Regions from separate parts of the Streptacidiphilus monticola genome, predicted to be linked through region 2. Evidence: riboswitches for the same ligand, from Rfam matches in the RefSeq annotation. Region 2 holds a riboswitch; the other holds the start of a gene.

Region 1 (3,150 bases), on a different contig from region 2:
GCATTGCTCCGGAAGAACCGGACGCACGGTGCGGCGAATTCGGCCGACCGGCTATTCCAGGGAATCACCCCGGCCGGTTCCGGATTGCCGGACGGGTCCGCTGCACCGCACACGTCCGAACCAGGTTTCCGGAATCCGGGCGAATTCCGGTTCCGCCGCCCGGGGTTGACGCTTCTTCGGATCGGGGGGTGGGATGGCGCCCATGAGCACCGAGAAGATCCGCTGGGGCATCCTCGCGACCGGCGGCATCGCCGCCGAGTTCGCCGCCGACCTGCAACTGCTGCCCGACGCCGAACTGGTGGCCGTCGCCTCCCGGACCCAGGCGGCGGCGGACTCGTTCGCCGCCCGGTTCGGCGTCCCGCGCGCCTACGGCACCTGGGCCGCCCTCGCGGAGGACCCCGAGGTGGACGTCGTCTACGTGGCCACCCCGCACAACGCGCACTACGCGGCGAGCGCGCTGCTGCTGTCCGCGGGCAAGGCGGTGCTGTGCGAGAAGCCGTTCACGCTCAACCTCCAGGACGCCGAGGCGCTGTTCGACCTGGCGCACAAGCAGGGCGTCTTCCTGATGGAAGCCATGTGGATGCGCTGCAACCCGGTCGCGCGCCGGGTCGCCGAGCTCGTGGCCGACGGTGCGGTGGGCCAGGTCGCGCTGGTCCAGGCCGACTTCGGGGTGCCCGGCCCCTTCGCCCCCGAGCACCGGATGCGCAACCCCGAGCTGGGCGGCGGGGCGCTGCTGGACCTCGGCGTCTACCCGGTGACCTTCGCCCACATGATGCTGGGCAAGCCCGCGCAGGTGACCGCCCGGGCCACGCTCACCCCGGAGGGCGTGGACGCCACCACGGGGCTGCTCCTCGGCTGGGAGGACGGCGCGCTGGCGGCGCTGTCCTGCGGGATCACCGCAGGATCGCCGGTCCGCGCGGTGGTCGCCGGGGACCTCGGGCGTATCGAGGTCCCCTCGCCCTTCTTCCGCGCGGACCGGTTCACCTGGTACCGCGCCGACGGCGACCCGACGGCGGGGGAGACCGTCGAACTGCCCCGGCGCGGACGCGGCTACGTCCACGAGGCCGAGGAGGTCATGCGCTGCCTGCGCGCGGGACTGCTGGAGAGTCCGTCGGTGAGCCGGCAGGACACCCTGGACGTGATGGCCGTCCTGGACGCCGCCCGGGCGCAGATCGGGGTCCGCTACCCCGGCGAGTGAGCCGGGGCGGCGGCGACGGGACGTCAGGCCCGGCCGTACCAGACCGACTTGGTCCAGATCCGCTCCAGGCGGACCACCGCGCCGGTGTGCGGCGCGTGCCAGATCTTGCCCGCGCCGGCGTAGATGCCCACGTGGTAGACGTGCGAGCCGCTGTGGAAGAAGACCAGGTCGCCGACCTGCCGCTGGCTCGCGGAGATGTGCCGGACCTTGCTGTACTGCTGCTGCGCGGTGCGCGGGAGGGACTTGCCCACCTTCTTGAAGCTGTAGAGCGTCAGGCCGGAGCAGTCGAACCGGGTCGGGCCGACCGCGCCCCAGCGGTAGGGAGCGCCCTTCTTGGCGGCCGCCACCTTGATGGCCTTGGCGCCGTACGTCGGGGTGGCGGCCTGCGCCTGGGAGGAGAGGACGACGCCGCCGAGAACGGCTCCGGCGGCGACCGCCGAAGTCACGCCGACCCGGAGGCGGGCATGCGAACGAGGGGCCACAGAGGACGAGGACATGTGAGAGCCCTTCCGGAACCGCCTGCGAAAGTTGATCCTGTCGGGTTCGGGCTCCGAAAGTTGCCCGGCCACGGCTGTGGCTTCACCCCAAGGAGCGCTGGTACCGACCGCGCCCCGTCCTGCCTGGGTCTCCCGCTCTCGCCTGTCAGGTGGGTGAGCACCTGGCGCCCGGACGGTGGCGAGACTCGGCGTCCGCCCGGACCGCCCCGCCACTTCAGCGGGGGCTTGCTGTTCGGCCGTCAGTATTGGCACATCTTCAGGAAGATCTCACGTTTTGAAGGCCCGTTGTGAGGCTTGTCACGCCCGGTTTGAACGGCGATCTGCGCCCGATCGGCGTATTCGGAGACGCCTTCGAAAAATTCTCCCCGAGGCGGCTGCGACCGCGCTGACATGCGGTTTTTCCAAGGAATTGTGAGAGAACTCACGCCAATTCGGATGACGCCCGGGAAGTTCCACCACCCGGGTCCGCCATCGTCGCGACACGCCGGGACGCGGCGGCCGAGGGGGCGGCGCACGGACCTGGCGCGAAGGGCTCAGGTTTGTCAACGCGCATAGACAAGGGCGCCCCGAGGACGGTAAGAACTACCTCCGTATCGCCTTACCGATGCCTCCGTGGCTGAAGGAGCCAGTCTTGACGCTCGCACGGACCTTCAAGAACCACTCGCGCACGTTCGCCACCCTGGCGGTGGGCGTCGCCGCCGGGGCAGTGGTGGCCGGCGGAGGGCTCGCCCTCGCCGACACCTCGGCGCCGACCAGCGACAAGCAGATCACCAACATGACCGACGAGGTCAACCAGATCAAGGCGTACTACGGCGACACCGTGGACGCCAACGGCGAGCACTGGGCCTCGTCGAGCAGCAACTACGCGATCCAGGTGTACGGCATAGAGGCCAAGGCCGAGAAGTACCTGGCGCAGAAGATCAAGCACGACCACAGCGGCAGGCGCGCCATCGTGCTGGACGTGGACGACACCGCGCTGTCCACCTACAACTACGAGCTGGAGACGACCTTCGTCTACAACGCGGCCAGCAACGCGCAGTACATCGCGACGAAGAACTTCCCCGCGGTCTTCGGCATGAACGACCTGGCCAACTGGGCCAAGGCGCAGGGCTACACGGTCTTCTACATCACCGGTCGCCCGGAGTCGCAGCGGGCGGACACGGTGCGGCAGCTGTCGTCCCAGGGCTTCCCCGATGCGGACGACGCCCACCTGTTCCTGAAGAACAAGGCCAACCCGCCGGCGTACCTGAGCAACTGCGCCACGCCGACGACGTGGACGTGCTCGACGGTGGACTACAAGTCCGGGACGCGCGCCCATCTGGAGGCCCTGGGGTACACGATCACGGCCAACTTCGGCGACCAGTTCAGCGACCTGAACGGCGGCTACTCCGAGCAGACCTACAAGCTCCCGAACCCCATGTACTTCCTCCCCTGAGCTGCCCCCCGGGGCGCGGG
Region 2 (13,279 bases):
ACTCGACGCCGGGAACCTTGTTCACCTGGCCCGGGATGACGTCCGCCAGGTCCTCGTGGGCGCGGACGCGCACCATCGCGACCAGGTCGTAGGTGCCGGTGACGGAGTACACCTCCGTCACCGCGTCCAGCGCCGCGATCGTCTCGGCGATCTCGGGGATCCGGTCGACGCTGGTCTTGATGAGCACGATCGCGGTGATCACGAAGAACTCTCCTGGATGGACGCGGGCGGCGCTGACGCCCCAGCGTAGCGCCGGGAGGCGAAGAGCCAGGCGAACAGGAAGCCGCCCGCGAAGCCGATCAGATGGGCCGCGTAGGCGACCCCGGGGACCGCCTCGCCGGCGGCGTCGATGGAGACCCACTGGACGACGAACCAGAAGCCCAGCACCACCCACGCGGGGAACCGCAGCGGCAGGAAGAACAGCATCGGGATCAGCGAGGTCACCCGGGCCTTGGGGAAGACGCGCAGGTACGCGCCGAGCACCCCGGCGATCGCACCTGACGCTCCGACAAGTGTCTGCGTGGCGCCGGGACCTCCGGCCGCGACGAGGGCGTAGCCGTAGGTGGCGAGATAGCCGAGGGCCACGTAGAGCAGCAGGAAAGCGAGCGGTCCCAGCCGCTCCTCCAGGGCCGCGCCGAAGACGAAGAGGAAGAGCATGTTCCCGGCCAGGTGCACCCAGCCGCCGTGGACGAACATCGCCGTGAGCACGGACAGGGCCGGGATCTTCGGGAAGTCGCCGACCGCCGGGCAGCCCGCGGCCGCGTGGAAGGGCAGGGCCTGGTTGTTCAGCAGCTCCGCCGGGACCACCCCCCAGTGCCGGACGTAGGCGTCGGCCGCGCAGGCGCGGGCCGCGCCGGAGCCGTAGAAGGGGTCGAGCCCCGAGACCGGCCCGGCCAGGAAGACCAGGACGCAGATGAGGATCAGCGCGTAGGTCATGACGGGCAGGTAGGGAGAGGGCCGGGGGAGTCGGGACATGAACAAAGCATTCCTTGACGGGATGAATCTGACACTTCGCCAGGGGGCGTGTGGGGGACGTTTCGGGTGGGCAGTGGGGAGGCCATAGGGTTTCCGGGTAGCACCGGAGCCCGCCCGTGCCGCGGCCTTGCAGCACGGAACTACCGAGAGGACCCACCGTGGCCGTCCCCCTGCCCACCGAGACGACCCGCTGGCGCTGCACGCTGTGCGGCAATCTGACCCGCTTCGACGTCACCAAGTCCTCCCGGGTGGTCGAGTTCGTCCACCTGGACCTGGCCGGGGACGCCAAGGTCGAGGAGCGCGAGGTGCTGGCCGAGACGGTCGAGTCGGTGCGCTGCCGCTGGTGCAACGCGGTGGACCAGGTGGAGCTGGTGGACCGGCCCGGGGCCGAGGCCGAGGCCGCCGCGCAGGCGGAGCGCGAGTAGTCCCGCGCACGCGGGACAATGACGGTTCGGGGGTATCTCACAGAGAGCGCGGACACGTGGTGGAGCAGGAACGTTCGGACACGGCGACGGCCGCTGGGACCGTCCCGGAGGCCGACGCGGCCCCTGCCGCCCGGGAGCAGCTCGAACGCCCCCTGCCGGAAGGGGTCCGCCGGCGCGTCGTCGGCATCGCCGCCGACGCGCTGTCCGGGCTCGGCCCGACCGAACTGCCCGCCAGGCTGCGCCCCTATGTGAAGTTCACCCGGGACGCCCGGGTCAAGCGCGGCGCGACCGCCATCGCGGCCGCGCTGGAGACGGAGACCGCGTTCCGGCTCAAGGTCGCCGAACGCGTCCGGTTGGGCCAGCCCGATCTGGCCGAGGCGCTGGACCACGGCGCCGTCCCGGCCGCGGCGGACCCGCAGGACGTCGCGGCCGCCGCGTACCTGCTGCGCCCCGCCGGCTGGACCCGGCTCGTCGAGGAGGTCGGCGAGGAGGTCGAACGCGCCGAACACGAGAGCCAGGCGGCGGAGAACGCCCGGCTGCTGGAGAAGGCGCAGGCGGAACTGTCGGCGCTGCGCGCCTCCTCGCGCGCGGACGCCGAGCGGGCCCGCGCGGAGCTGGAGGAGGCACGCCACGAGCGCGACCAGGCGCAGCGGCGGCTGCGCAGCCTGGAGGCGGACACCAAGCGCGCGGAGGCGGCCGCCCGCAAGGCGCGCGCGGAACTTGACGCCCAGTCGGCCGCGGCGGCGCCCGGACGCGCCGCGGCGGACGCGGAGTTGCGTCGGCTGCGGCACCGGGTCACGGAGCTGGAGTCGGCGCTGGAGGCGTCCCGCCGGGCCGCCCGGGAGGGCCGCAGCGCGGAGGACATGCGGCTGCGGCTGCTGCTGGACGTCGTCGTGCAGGGCGCCCAGGGACTCCAGCGCGAGCTCGGGCTGCCGCCGCTGACGTCGCGCCCCGCGGACGCGGTGGACGCGGTGACGCCGAGCGCGGCGTCGCCGCACGACGTGGCCCGCAGGGGCCTGGAGGGCGACGACCCGGCGCTGCTGCGGCAGCTGCTGCAACTGCCCCAGGTGCACCTGGTGGTGGACGGATACAACGTGACCAAGACGGGCTGGCCGACGCTGCCGCTGGACAAGCAGCGGGCCCAACTGCTGCGTGGGCTGGGGATGCTGGCCGCGCAGTCGGGCGCGGAGGTCACCTGCGTCTTCGACGGGCAGGACCTGGACGGCCCCATCCCGATGGCCCCGCCGCCCCGGGGGGTCCGCGTGCTGTTCTCGCGGAGCGGGGAGACGGCGGACGAGCTGATCCGCCGGCTGGTCCGGGCGGAGCCCGAGGGCCGCCCGGTGGTGGTCGTCTCCACGGACCGCGAGGTCGCCGACGGCGTGAAGGCCGCGGGGGCGCGGCCGCTCCCCTCCACCATGCTGCTGCGCCAACTCGTGACCCGACCTTGAGTCAGTACCGGGGGCGCGCAGTTCCTCGCGCCCCCGGTGCTGGTGACTGAATCGTTGTTAAAAGTGGGGTTGGAGAGGGCACTTGGGGGAGACGGGAACACGGGTTCGGCACTAAGCTCGCGTTCGATCTTCACCTTCTCTGCGCCGTCCAAAAGAAGCGGATCGACCGTGGCCTCTCACCGCCGTCCCAAGCAGCCCAGCCGGGCGCGGATCTCCGTGCTCACCGCCGCCGCGGCGACCGCGGTCGCGCTGTCCGCGCAGACCGCCGCCCACGCGGACCCCAAGCTGACGGTGAAGCAGGCCAAGTCCGAGGTGGACGCGGACCGGCGGGACGCCGCCGCCGCGACGGAGAAGTACAACAACGCCAAGGAGCAGCAGCAGGCGCTCCAGCACAAGGTGAGCCTGCTCCAGGACGAGATCGCCCGCCAGCAGGCCGTGGTGAACCAGGAGTTGGAGGGCCTCGGGCAGGTCGCCTCCTCGCAGTACGCCGAGGGCGCCATCGACCCGACCGTCCAGTTGATGCTCTCCTCCGACCCGCAGGGCTACCTGCAGCGGGCCGTCGCGCAGGACCAGGTGACCCAGGCGCAGGCGGACCAGCTGGCCCAACTCGTGGAGCAGCAGCAGCTGCTGCAGCGGGAGAAGCAGGAGGCGGCGGGGGTGCTCGCGGCCGAGCAGAAGCTGCTCGACCAGATGCGCGGGATCAAGAACTCCGCCCAGGCGAAGCTGCGCCACGCGCAGTCCGTGCTGGCCCAGCTGAGCCCGGCGCAGCGGGCCCAGGCGGGGGCCGGGTACAACTACGGCACGGTGAAGGCGCAGGGCACCGGAAGCGTCAAGGACATCAACCTGTCCGGCATTTCGGCGGCCGCGCAGACGGCGATGCAGGCGGCGATGAGCAAGGTGGGCGTCGCGCCCTACTCCTACGGCGCGTCCGGTCCCAACGCGTTCGACTGCTCGGGCCTGGTGATGTGGGCCTACGCCCAGGCCGGGGTCTCCTTGCCGCACTCCTCCTACGCGTTGGAGTCGGTGGGCACGGCCGTGCCGTCGCTCGCCGACGCGAAGGTGGGCGACATCATCGTGAACGAGAACGGCGGCCACGTCGGCCTCTACGCCGGCAACGGCATGCTGCTGAACGCCCCGGAGTACGGCTACACCGTGTCCATACAGCCGCTCAGCTACTTCGGGCGGATCGTCGCCATCCGCCGGATCTGACGCCCCGACACGAGTGTGACCTGTGTCACGGAGGTGACGCAGGATCAGGTGAGATGTCCGTTCTGCCCGAGCGTGTCCTAGGCTTCTCGTCATCGAACGGTCACCCAGGGTCCACGAACTGACGGTGCCTCAGAAGTCACACGATTTTTTTCCGGCAAGGATTTGAACGGATCACGGTTCGGTCACTAGTGTCATCGCTCGAACCACCGCCGAATCGATCACCCAACCCGGGTGACAGCGGGGGTTACCGTCGAGTCCGACGACGCGGCAGGGGTGTTGCGGTCCCGCAGGAGCGGGTGCACTCCACAGGGGATGCCGAGGGATCGGAGCCGGGGAACCACCTTCCTCGGGGTGAATCGACGCCGGACCGGCTCGCCGGTGAGGCGTCGTAGGGCAGTCTTCCAGCCCGAACCCGTCAGCTCACCCGGTAGGCGGCCGTAGGAAGAAGGAGCTCGCCTTCGTGGCGTCCCATCGTCGCCCCAAGTCTCCGAACCGCGCGCGCATATCCGTGCTGACCGCTGCCGCCGCGACCGCCGTCGCGATCTCGGCCCAGTCCGCCCAGGCCGCGCCGAAGCCGACCACCGCGCAGCTCAAGGCGCAGATCGAGAAGCTCAACACCGAGACCGATCAGGCCGTCGAGAAGTACGACGCCGCCCACGAGCAGATGCAGGCCCTGCAGAAGCAGGTCGGCAACCTCCAGGACCAGGTCGCGCGCCAGCAGGCCGCCGTCAACGACCAGGTCGCCGCGCTCGGCCAGGTGGCCAGCGCCCAGTACGCCAACGGGTCGATCGACCCGACGGTGCAGCTGATGCTCTCCTCGGACCCGTCCGAGTACCTCGCCAAGGCCACCGCGCTCGGCCAGGTCACCCAGGACCAGGCGCAGGCGCTGAGCACGCTGCAGGAGCAGGAGAACCTGCTCAACAAGGAGAAGGCCGAGGCCGAGGCGAAGCTCAAGCAGCTCGACGCCACCAACAAGCAGTTGGCCGCCAGCAAGGCCTCGGTGCAGAAGAAGCTGGCCGCCGCCAAGGCGCTGCTCGCCTCGATGACCGCCGCGCAGCGCCAGATCGTCGTCGGCTCGGGCACCATCTCCACCTCCTCGGCCAACCTGGGCAACGCCAAGCCCGGTGACTCGATCGAGGCCGCCGCCTTCTCCGCGGCGCAGACCCGCCTGGGCGACCCGTACGTCTACGGCGCGACCGGCCCGAACTCCTTCGACTGCTCCGGTCTGATGCAGTGGTCGTACGCGCAGGCCGGCTACTCGCTGCCGCGCACCTCGGAGGAGCAGGCCGGCGTCGGCACCGCCGTCGCCTCGACCGCGGACCTGCAGGTCGGCGACCTCATCATCTTCAACGGCGGTTCGCACGTGGGCATGTACGCGGGCAACGGCATGGTGCTGCACGCCCCGCACACCGGCACCGTCGTCAAGTACGAGAAGCTGTCGTACATCGGCTCCATCTACGCCATGCGCCACATCTGACGGTCCCTCGGACGGTCGTACGGGCCCGCCCCCTTGCGAGGGAGGCGGGCCCGACGCGTTGACGGGCATCTCCGCTGGCAGAGCTGACTCTCCGACAACTTGTCCGATCCGTGGGTGAAAATTCGCTTGTCGGAGGGTTTGGACTGGCTGATCCCGACTCGCTAACGTCCCTCCCCGGACAGCAAGCGCAGCCGGAGGGAGAGACGCCCGTGGCGTCCCATCGACGCAGCAGGCCCGCGGGGCCGACGGCCCTGTCGCGGGCCGCGGCCACGGTGGTCGCGGCCGGGGCGGCCGTGCTGGCCGCCCAGCAGTCCGCCGCGGCGGCCCCCGGGCCGTCCGGGGCCGGGACGGTGCGCCAGCAGGTGGACTCGCTCTACGCGCAGGCGGAGGCGGCCGGGCAGCAGTACGACGGAGCCCAGGAGCAGCAGCGCGAACTCCAGCGCCGCAGCGCGGAGTTGCAGCAGCGGGTGGCTGCCGAGCAGGAGCAGATCAACCAGCTGACCCAGGCGGTCGGCGCGGTCGCCGCGGCCCAGTACGCCTCCGGCGACATGGACCCGGTGCTCCGGCTCGCGTTCAGCGCGCACCCTGAGGACTATCTGCGTCAGGCCGCGATGCTGGACCAGGCCGGCGGGGCGGTCGCCCAGGACCTGCGGCAGCTGGAGGAGGCACAGCACCGGCTCGACGCCGACCGGGCCGCGGCCGAGGCGCAGCTGCGCCAGCTGGAGCGGCTGCGGCAGCGCATCGCCGGCTCCAAGGCCGAGATCCAGCGCCGGCTGGGCCGTGCCCAGGCGCTGCTCGGCTCCCTGACGGCCCCTCAACGGGCCCAGATCCAGCAGCAGGAGGAGGAGCAGGCGGCCGCGGCCCAGTCGCTGGCGCAGCAGGCGCTCTCCGGCCTGCTGGACGTCCCGGCGTCGGCCCGGGCCGGCCTTGCCCTGCGCGCCGCCGAGAGCCGGCTCGGCAGCCCCTATGTCTACGGGGCGACCGGTCCGCACGCCTTCGACTGCTCCGGCCTGATGTACTGGTCCTGGCAGCAAGCCGGGGTCACCCTGCCGCGCACGGCGGCGGGCCAGGCCTCGGCCGGCCGCCGCGTACCGCTCAGCCAGGCCCGCCCCGGAGACCTCGTGATCTTCTACGGAGACATGCACCACGTCGGCATGTACGCCGGCAACGGCATGGTCATCCACGCCCCCTATCCGGGCGCCAGGGTCCGCTACGAGTCGGTCCGCGACATGCCGGTGAACACGGTGGTGCGGGTGTGAGCGGAACCGACGAACCCGGCATAGCCGCGGCACCGGAGGCGGAACCAGGACTGGGCGTGACCCGGCGGCGGGTGCTCGCGGTGGGCGGTTCCCTGGTCGCGGCGACGCTGGCCGGGACGGCCCTGTGGCGCGCGAAGGGCGAGCCGCGGGCGGTGGCCGACCCCGACGCCGCCGTGCAGGCGCTGCTCGACCGGCGTTCCGCCGCGGTGCTGGCCCGGGACGCCGCCGCGCTTCGCGGCACCTCGCTCGCCTCGGCGGCGGAGCAGGACACTGCGCTGCTGCGGAACCTGGCCGAGGTACCGCTGGCGTCGTGGCACTGGCGGCTCGTCAGCACCGGCGCGTTCCCGCTGCCGGCGGCCGTGGGCAGCCGACGGCGGATCGCCGCCACGCTCGAACTCGCCTACCGGTTGCGGGGTTTCGACGCCGCGCCGGTCACCGCCCGGGCCTACGCGGTGCTGGAGCAGACCGCCGCGGGCTGGCGCTGGGGCGGCCGCCCGGACTCCCCGGCGGGGGACACCCTGCTCTGGGACCTGGGGCCGGCCGGCGCTGCCGCGGGCCGTCAGGCCCTGGTGCTCGGCCTGCAGCGGACCCCCTCGGAGCTGGCCGCGCTGGCAGCCGAGGCGGACCGGGCCGTGGCCGCCGTGTCCGCGCTGTGGGGCCGGGCGTGGGGACAGCGCACGGTGGTGCTGGCCCCACTGGCCCTGGACCAGTTCGCGTCCCTGCTCGGCACCAGCCCCGCCGCGGTGTCCGCGCTGGCCGCCGTCACCACCGGCGAGCTGGGCGCGGCGGACGCCCGGCGCACGGAACGGATCACGCTCAACCCGCAGGTCTGGGACGGCCTCAACGCCCTGGGCCGGTCCGCGGTGCTCACCCACGAGACGACCCATGTGGCCACCCGCACGCAGACGCAGTCCTGGACGCCCCGCTGGCTGTCCGAGGGCGTGGCCGAGTGGACCGCCTACCGCGCCACCGGCCGGACGCCCCGTCAACTCGCCCCCGAGCTGGCGGAGTCGGCCGCCACGGTGCCGTCCTCGCTCCCGGCGGACGCGGACTTCGACGCCACGGCGACCGACCTGCCGGTGGCCTACCAGCGCAGCTGGATGGCGTGCCGGACCCTGGTGCACCGCTGGGGCGAGCCGGCCCTGGTCGCCTTCTATGCGGCCGTCTCCCGCACCGACCTCGACCGCGCCTGCGCGGACATCCTGCGGACCACGCCGCAGGCCTTCGCCGACCTGTGCCACCAGGACCTGCTGGCAGCCTTCCGCTAGCGCCTACCCGGCAGTTCCGTCAGGCCCACGCCCGCCCTGGCCTGGCCGAGGGTGGGAGACGGACACGGGCCCGCGCGGCGGAGCCGCAGGGGCATCACGCTGGCCCGGAACGCAGGTGCCATCGCGGGGCCGCGCTGTGGCACCAGGCTGATCCGGTGCGGAGCCGCACGGCATCCGGGCCCGGCGGGGCAAGGTCCCTGGGGCAGGGTGACCACGTTGGCCCCGCGCGGCGGAGCCGCAGGGGGTCATGTTGGCCCGGAACGCAGGTGCCATCGCGGGGCCGCGCTGTGAGCGGGCTGATCCGGTGCGGAGCCGTACGGCATCTGGCCCCGGCGGGGCAAGGCTCCGGGGGCAGGGTGACCACGTTGGCCCCGCGCGGCGGAGCCGCAGGGGCACCACGCTGGCCCGGCACGGGCATCACGCGGTCCCCGCGGCGGAGGCACAGGGCGACCATGCCAACTCCGCGGCGGAGCCGCAGGGGCACCACGCTGGCCCGGCACGGGCATCACGCGGTCCCCGCGGCGGAGGCACAGGGCGACCATGCCAACTCCGCGGCGGAGCCGCAGGCGCAACTACCCCGAGCCCAACCTGGCCGAAGGCGGGGGCACTCGCCGGCGCGGGGCGGGCGTCACGTGGGCCCCGCGCCGGACCACGCGGCGCAGCCGCAGGACGTGGCCGCAGGAAGGCGCCGCCGGACAGGGCGGGCGGGGTGGGGGCCGTGGGCGGGATCTTCGGGGAACTAGGCTCGTGCCGTACGGATTCGCTCAGCCGAGCAAGCATGCCTGGGAGGCCCGCGGTGAACTTCTGGTCGATCTACGAGCACGGCTTCGCACGCGTCGCCGCGTGCCACGGCCACACGTCGATCGCCGACCCGCAGGCCAACGCCGCGACAGTGCTGCGCCAGGCGCGGCACTGCGCGGAGCAGGGCGTCGCCGTCGCCGTCTTCCCCGAGCTCGGCCTGACCGGCTACTCGATCGAGGACCTGCTGCTCCAGGACGCGGTGCTGGACGATGTCGAGCGGGCCCTGGCGACCGTGGTCGCGGGCTCGGCGGACCTGCTGCCGGTCCTGGTCGTGGGCGCGCCGCTGCGGCACCGCAACCGGATCTACAACTGCGCGGTCGTCGTGCACCGGGGCCGGATCCTCGGCGTGACCCCGAAGTCCTATCCGCCCAACTACCGGGAGTTCTACGAGCGTCGGCAGATCGCCTCCGGTGACGACGAGCGCGGCGGGACGATCCGGATCGGCCGGCAGGACGTGCCCTTCGGGGTGGACCTGCTCTTCGAGGCGGAGGACGTCCCCGGGCTGGTGCTGCACGTCGAGATCTGCGAGGACATGTGGGTCCCGGTGCCGCCGAGCGCCGAGGCGGCGCTGGCCGGGGCCACCGTGCTGGCCAACCTCTCGGGCAGCCCGATCACCGTCGGCCGCGCCGAGGACCGCAAGCTGCTGTGCCGGTCGGCGTCCTCGCGCTGCCTGGCCGCCTACGTCTACGCCGCGGCCGGGCTGGGCGAGTCCACGACCGACCTGGCCTGGGACGGCCAGACGATGGTCTACGAGAACGGCGTGCTGCTGGCCGAGACCGAGCGCTTCCCGATCGGCGACCGCTACGCCGTCGCCGACGTGGACCTCGACCTGCTGCGGCAGGAGCGGATGCGGATGGGCACCTTCGACGAGAACCGCCGCACCCACGCCGCCCGTACCGCGGACTTCCGGCGGCTGCCCTTCCGGCTGGACCCGCCGCGGGAGGCGGACCTGGGCCTGCGCCGCAGGATCGAGCGCTTCCCCTTCGTCCCCGCCGACGCGGAGCGGCTGGCACTGGACTGCTACGAGGCCTACAACATCCAGGTGGCGGGCCTGCAGCAGCGCCTGGAGTCGATCGGGCGCCCGAAGGTCGTCATCGGCGTCTCCGGCGGCCTGGACTCCACGCACGCGCTGATCGTCGCCGCCCGGGCGATGGACAGGATGGGACGGCCCCGGACCGACATCCTGGCCTACACCCTGCCCGGCTTCGCCACCAGCGACCACACCAAGGGCAACGCGCACAAGCTGATGGCCGCGCTCGGGGTGACCGCAGCCGAGCTGGACATCACGCCCACGGCCCGGCTGATGCTGGAGGAGATGGGCCACCCCTTCGCCTCCGGCGAGCCGGTCTACGACACCACCTTCGAGAACGTCCAGGCCGGGCTGCGCACCGACTACCTGTTCCGGCTGGCCAACCAGCACGGCGGCATCGTGCTCGGCACGGGTGACCTGTCGGAGCTGGCGCTGGGGTGGTGCACCTACGGCGTCGGCGACCAGATGAGCCACTACAACGTCAACGGCGGCGTGCCCAAGACCCTGATCCAGCACCTGATCCGATGGGTCGTCAGTTCCGGGCAGTTCGACGAGGAGACGGGGCAGGTGCTGACCGCGATCCTGGACACGGAGATCAGCCCGGAGCTGGTCCCCGGTGAGGAGATGCAGTCCACCGAGGCCCGCATCGGCCCGTACGCGCTGCACGACTTCACCCTGCACCACGTGCTGCGGCACGGCATGCGGCCATCGAAGATCGCCTTCCTGGCGTGGCACGCCTGGCACGACGCGGCGGCGGGCGCGTGGCCGCCGGGCTTCCCGGCGGCGGAGCACAGGGCCTACGACCTGGCGGAGATCCGGCGCTGGCTGGAGGAGTTCTGCCGCAGGTTCTTCGGCTTCGCGCAGTTCAAGCGCTCCGCGCTGCCGAACGGGCCCAAGGTGTCGGCGGGCGGTTCGCTGTCCCCCCGCGGCGACTGGCGCGCGCCCTCGGACAGCACCGCGGCGGTCTGGCTGCGCGACCTGTCCCGGGTGGACGAGGCCGTCGCCGCGTCCGTCGCGGGCGCGGACCGCTGACCGCAGGCCGGTCGCGGTTCAGCGGCCGGCGGCCAGGCGTCGGCAGGAGACGACGGTGGCGGCGACCAACAGCCCGTTGCGGGCGGTCACCAGCAGCGCGCCCCACCAGGTGACCTTGGCCAACTCGCCGAAGAACAACGGGAATTCGAGCAGGGTCAGCACCGTGGCCGGGACCAGCAGCAGGGCCACGGTGCGCTGGGTCGTGCGCGGGGAGCACAGGCACAGGGCGGCGATGCCGAGCAGCCAGATCAGGTACTGCGGGCTCAGCACCCGGCTCGTCACCGTGAACAGCAGCAGCGCGGTCAGCCCGGCGTCCGCGGCGAGGAAGCGGCCGCGGGCGCGGCGGCGCCACCACAGCAGCCAGCCCAGTCCGGCCAGGGTCAGCAGCGGCATCAGCGCCGCCAGCACCGGCACCCCCGGCCCGAGGAACTCCAGTGAGCCGTAGTGCATCTGCGTGCGGCCCGGCCAGCCGAACAGCAGCGAGGCGAAGTAGCAGGGAACCGCCGGGACCGACTCCACCTCGATGCCCCGGCTGCCCTGGAAGCCCATGAAGGAGTAGGCGCCGACGGTGAAGACCGCGAAGCCGAAGGCGACGACCAGCGCGCTGACCGCCGCGCCCGCGAGGACCCGGAGCCTGCGGGCCGCGATCAGCAGCACCACGGGCCAGACCTTGATCATCGTGCCCAGCCCGATCAGCACCCCGGCCACCCGGGGCCGCCGGGACAGGAAGACCAGCGCCGCCATCGCCAGGACCGTCACCGCCAGGTCGAAGCGGGTGTAGACGGTCGGGCCGAGCAGCGGCACCGCCGCCGCCCACAGCCACAGCCCCGCCGTCGCGCCGCCGCGTCGCGCAGCCCGGGTGAGCAGGCCCATCGCCGCCGCGTCGCAGATCCCGAGCAGGGCGAGGAAGGAGGCGAAGTACGACCACGGCAGCCAGCTCGGCGCGATGATCACCAGCGCGGCGAGCGGCGGGTACTGCCAGGTCACGTCGTCCAGCGGGAAGGTCCCGGTGCGCAGCACCGCCGCCCAGCCCTGGTAGATCACCTTGACGTCGCTGGTCACGTCCAGGCCCACGTGCAGCACGCCCAGCACCATCAGCAGCAGCACGGTCCGCGTGGCCAGCCACCACCCCCACGGCGTCAGCAGACGCCCCACCGGAAGGGCGGACAGGGCGCCGGGGGCCGACGCCCTGTCAGGCATAGGGTGGGGTCTGACCGTTGCCGACATGGGCTCATCGTACGAAGCGGACGCCGGGAAAGACGCGCATGCACAAGACTCTGATCGTCACGAACGACTTCCCGCCCCGCCCCGGCGGCATCCAGACCTTCGTGCACAGCATGGCGCTGCGGATGCGGCCGGAGGACGTCGTCGTGTACGCATCCACCTGGCGGGACGGCAGCGAGGTGCGCAAGTTCGACGCCCAGCAGCCGTTCCAGGTGGTCAGGGACCGGACGAAGATCATGGTCCCCACGCCCCGGGTGACCCGCCGGGCCGCCGAGATCCTGCGCGCGGAGGACTGCGGCTCGGTCTGGTTCGGGGCCGCCGCGCCGCTCGGCCTGATGGCCCCTCAGCTGCGCCGGGCGGGCGCCGAGCGGATCGTCGGCATGACCCACGGCCACGAGGCCGCCTGGGCCCAGCTCCCGGCCTCCCGGCAGCTGCTGCGCCGGATCGGCGCGGGCACGGACACCCTGACGTACCTGGGGGAGTACACCCGCTCCCGGATCGCCTCCGCCGTCGGCCCGGCCGTGGCCGCGCGGATGGTGCAGGTGACGCCGGGGGTGGACGAGCAGCTGTTCCACCCGGACTCCGGCGGCGCGGAGGTGCGGGCCAAGCTGGGCCTGACGGACCGTCCGGTCGTCGTCTGCGTCTCCCGGTTGGTGCCGCGCAAGGGCCAGGACACCCTGATCCGCAGCTGGCCGCGGGTGCTGCGGGCCTTCCCCGACGCCGTGCTGCTGGTCGTCGGCGGCGGCCCGTACCGGGCGGACCTGGAGAAGCTGGCGGCGCAGACCGGGGTGGCCGCCTCGGTCGTCTTCACCGGCGCGGTCCCCTGGGAGGAACTGCCCGCCCACTACGGCGCGGGCGACGTCTACGCCATGCCCTGCCGCACCCGGCGCGGCGGACTGGACGTGGAGGGCCTGGGCATCGTCTACCTGGAGGCCTCCGCGACCGGCCTGCCGGTCGTGGCCGGCGACTCCGGCGGCGCTCCGGACGCGGTCCTGGAGGGCGAGACCGGCTACGTCGTCCCCGGCCGTGACACGGCGGCGCTCGCGGAGCGGCTGACCACCCTGCTGGGCGACCCGGCCCTGCGTGCCCGGATGGGCGCGGCGGGCCGGGCCTGGGTGGACTCCACCTGGC

What was found. Region 2 has a riboswitch for cyclic di-AMP ahead of ACFP3V_RS04245 (C40 family peptidase). Riboswitches for the same ligand answer to the same signal wherever they lie in the genome.
Region 1: it holds a riboswitch for cyclic di-AMP, as region 2 does, so the genes downstream of both, ACFP3V_RS01855 (C40 family peptidase) here and ACFP3V_RS04245 (C40 family peptidase) in region 2, are expected to answer to the same signal.

The regions. Positions count from the first base shown of each region.
Region 1 covers NZ_JBHSQJ010000006.1:71,473-74,622, reverse strand. The annotation lists gene ACFP3V_RS01860 (Gfo/Idh/MocA family protein) at 203-1,198, shown strand; gene ACFP3V_RS01855 (C40 family peptidase) at 1,222-1,695, opposite strand; cyclic di-AMP (ydaO/yuaA leader) riboswitch at 1,700-1,861, opposite strand; gene ACFP3V_RS01850 (HAD family acid phosphatase) at 2,327-3,130, shown strand.
Region 2 covers NZ_JBHSQJ010000012.1:40,794-54,072, forward strand. The annotation lists gene ACFP3V_RS04220 (Lrp/AsnC family transcriptional regulator) at 1-202, opposite strand, end outside; gene ACFP3V_RS04225 (rhomboid family intramembrane serine protease) at 199-975, opposite strand; gene ACFP3V_RS04230 (hypothetical protein) at 1,134-1,400, shown strand; gene ACFP3V_RS04235 (NYN domain-containing protein) at 1,457-2,848, shown strand; gene ACFP3V_RS04240 (C40 family peptidase) at 3,017-4,057, shown strand; cyclic di-AMP (ydaO/yuaA leader) riboswitch at 4,361-4,507, shown strand; gene ACFP3V_RS04245 (C40 family peptidase) at 4,518-5,534, shown strand; gene ACFP3V_RS04250 (C40 family peptidase) at 5,744-6,793, shown strand; gene ACFP3V_RS04255 (hypothetical protein) at 6,790-8,061, shown strand; gene ACFP3V_RS04260 (NAD(+) synthase) at 8,840-10,924, shown strand; gene ACFP3V_RS04265 (glycosyltransferase 87 family protein) at 10,943-12,124, opposite strand; gene ACFP3V_RS04270 (glycosyltransferase family 4 protein) at 12,190-13,279, shown strand, end outside.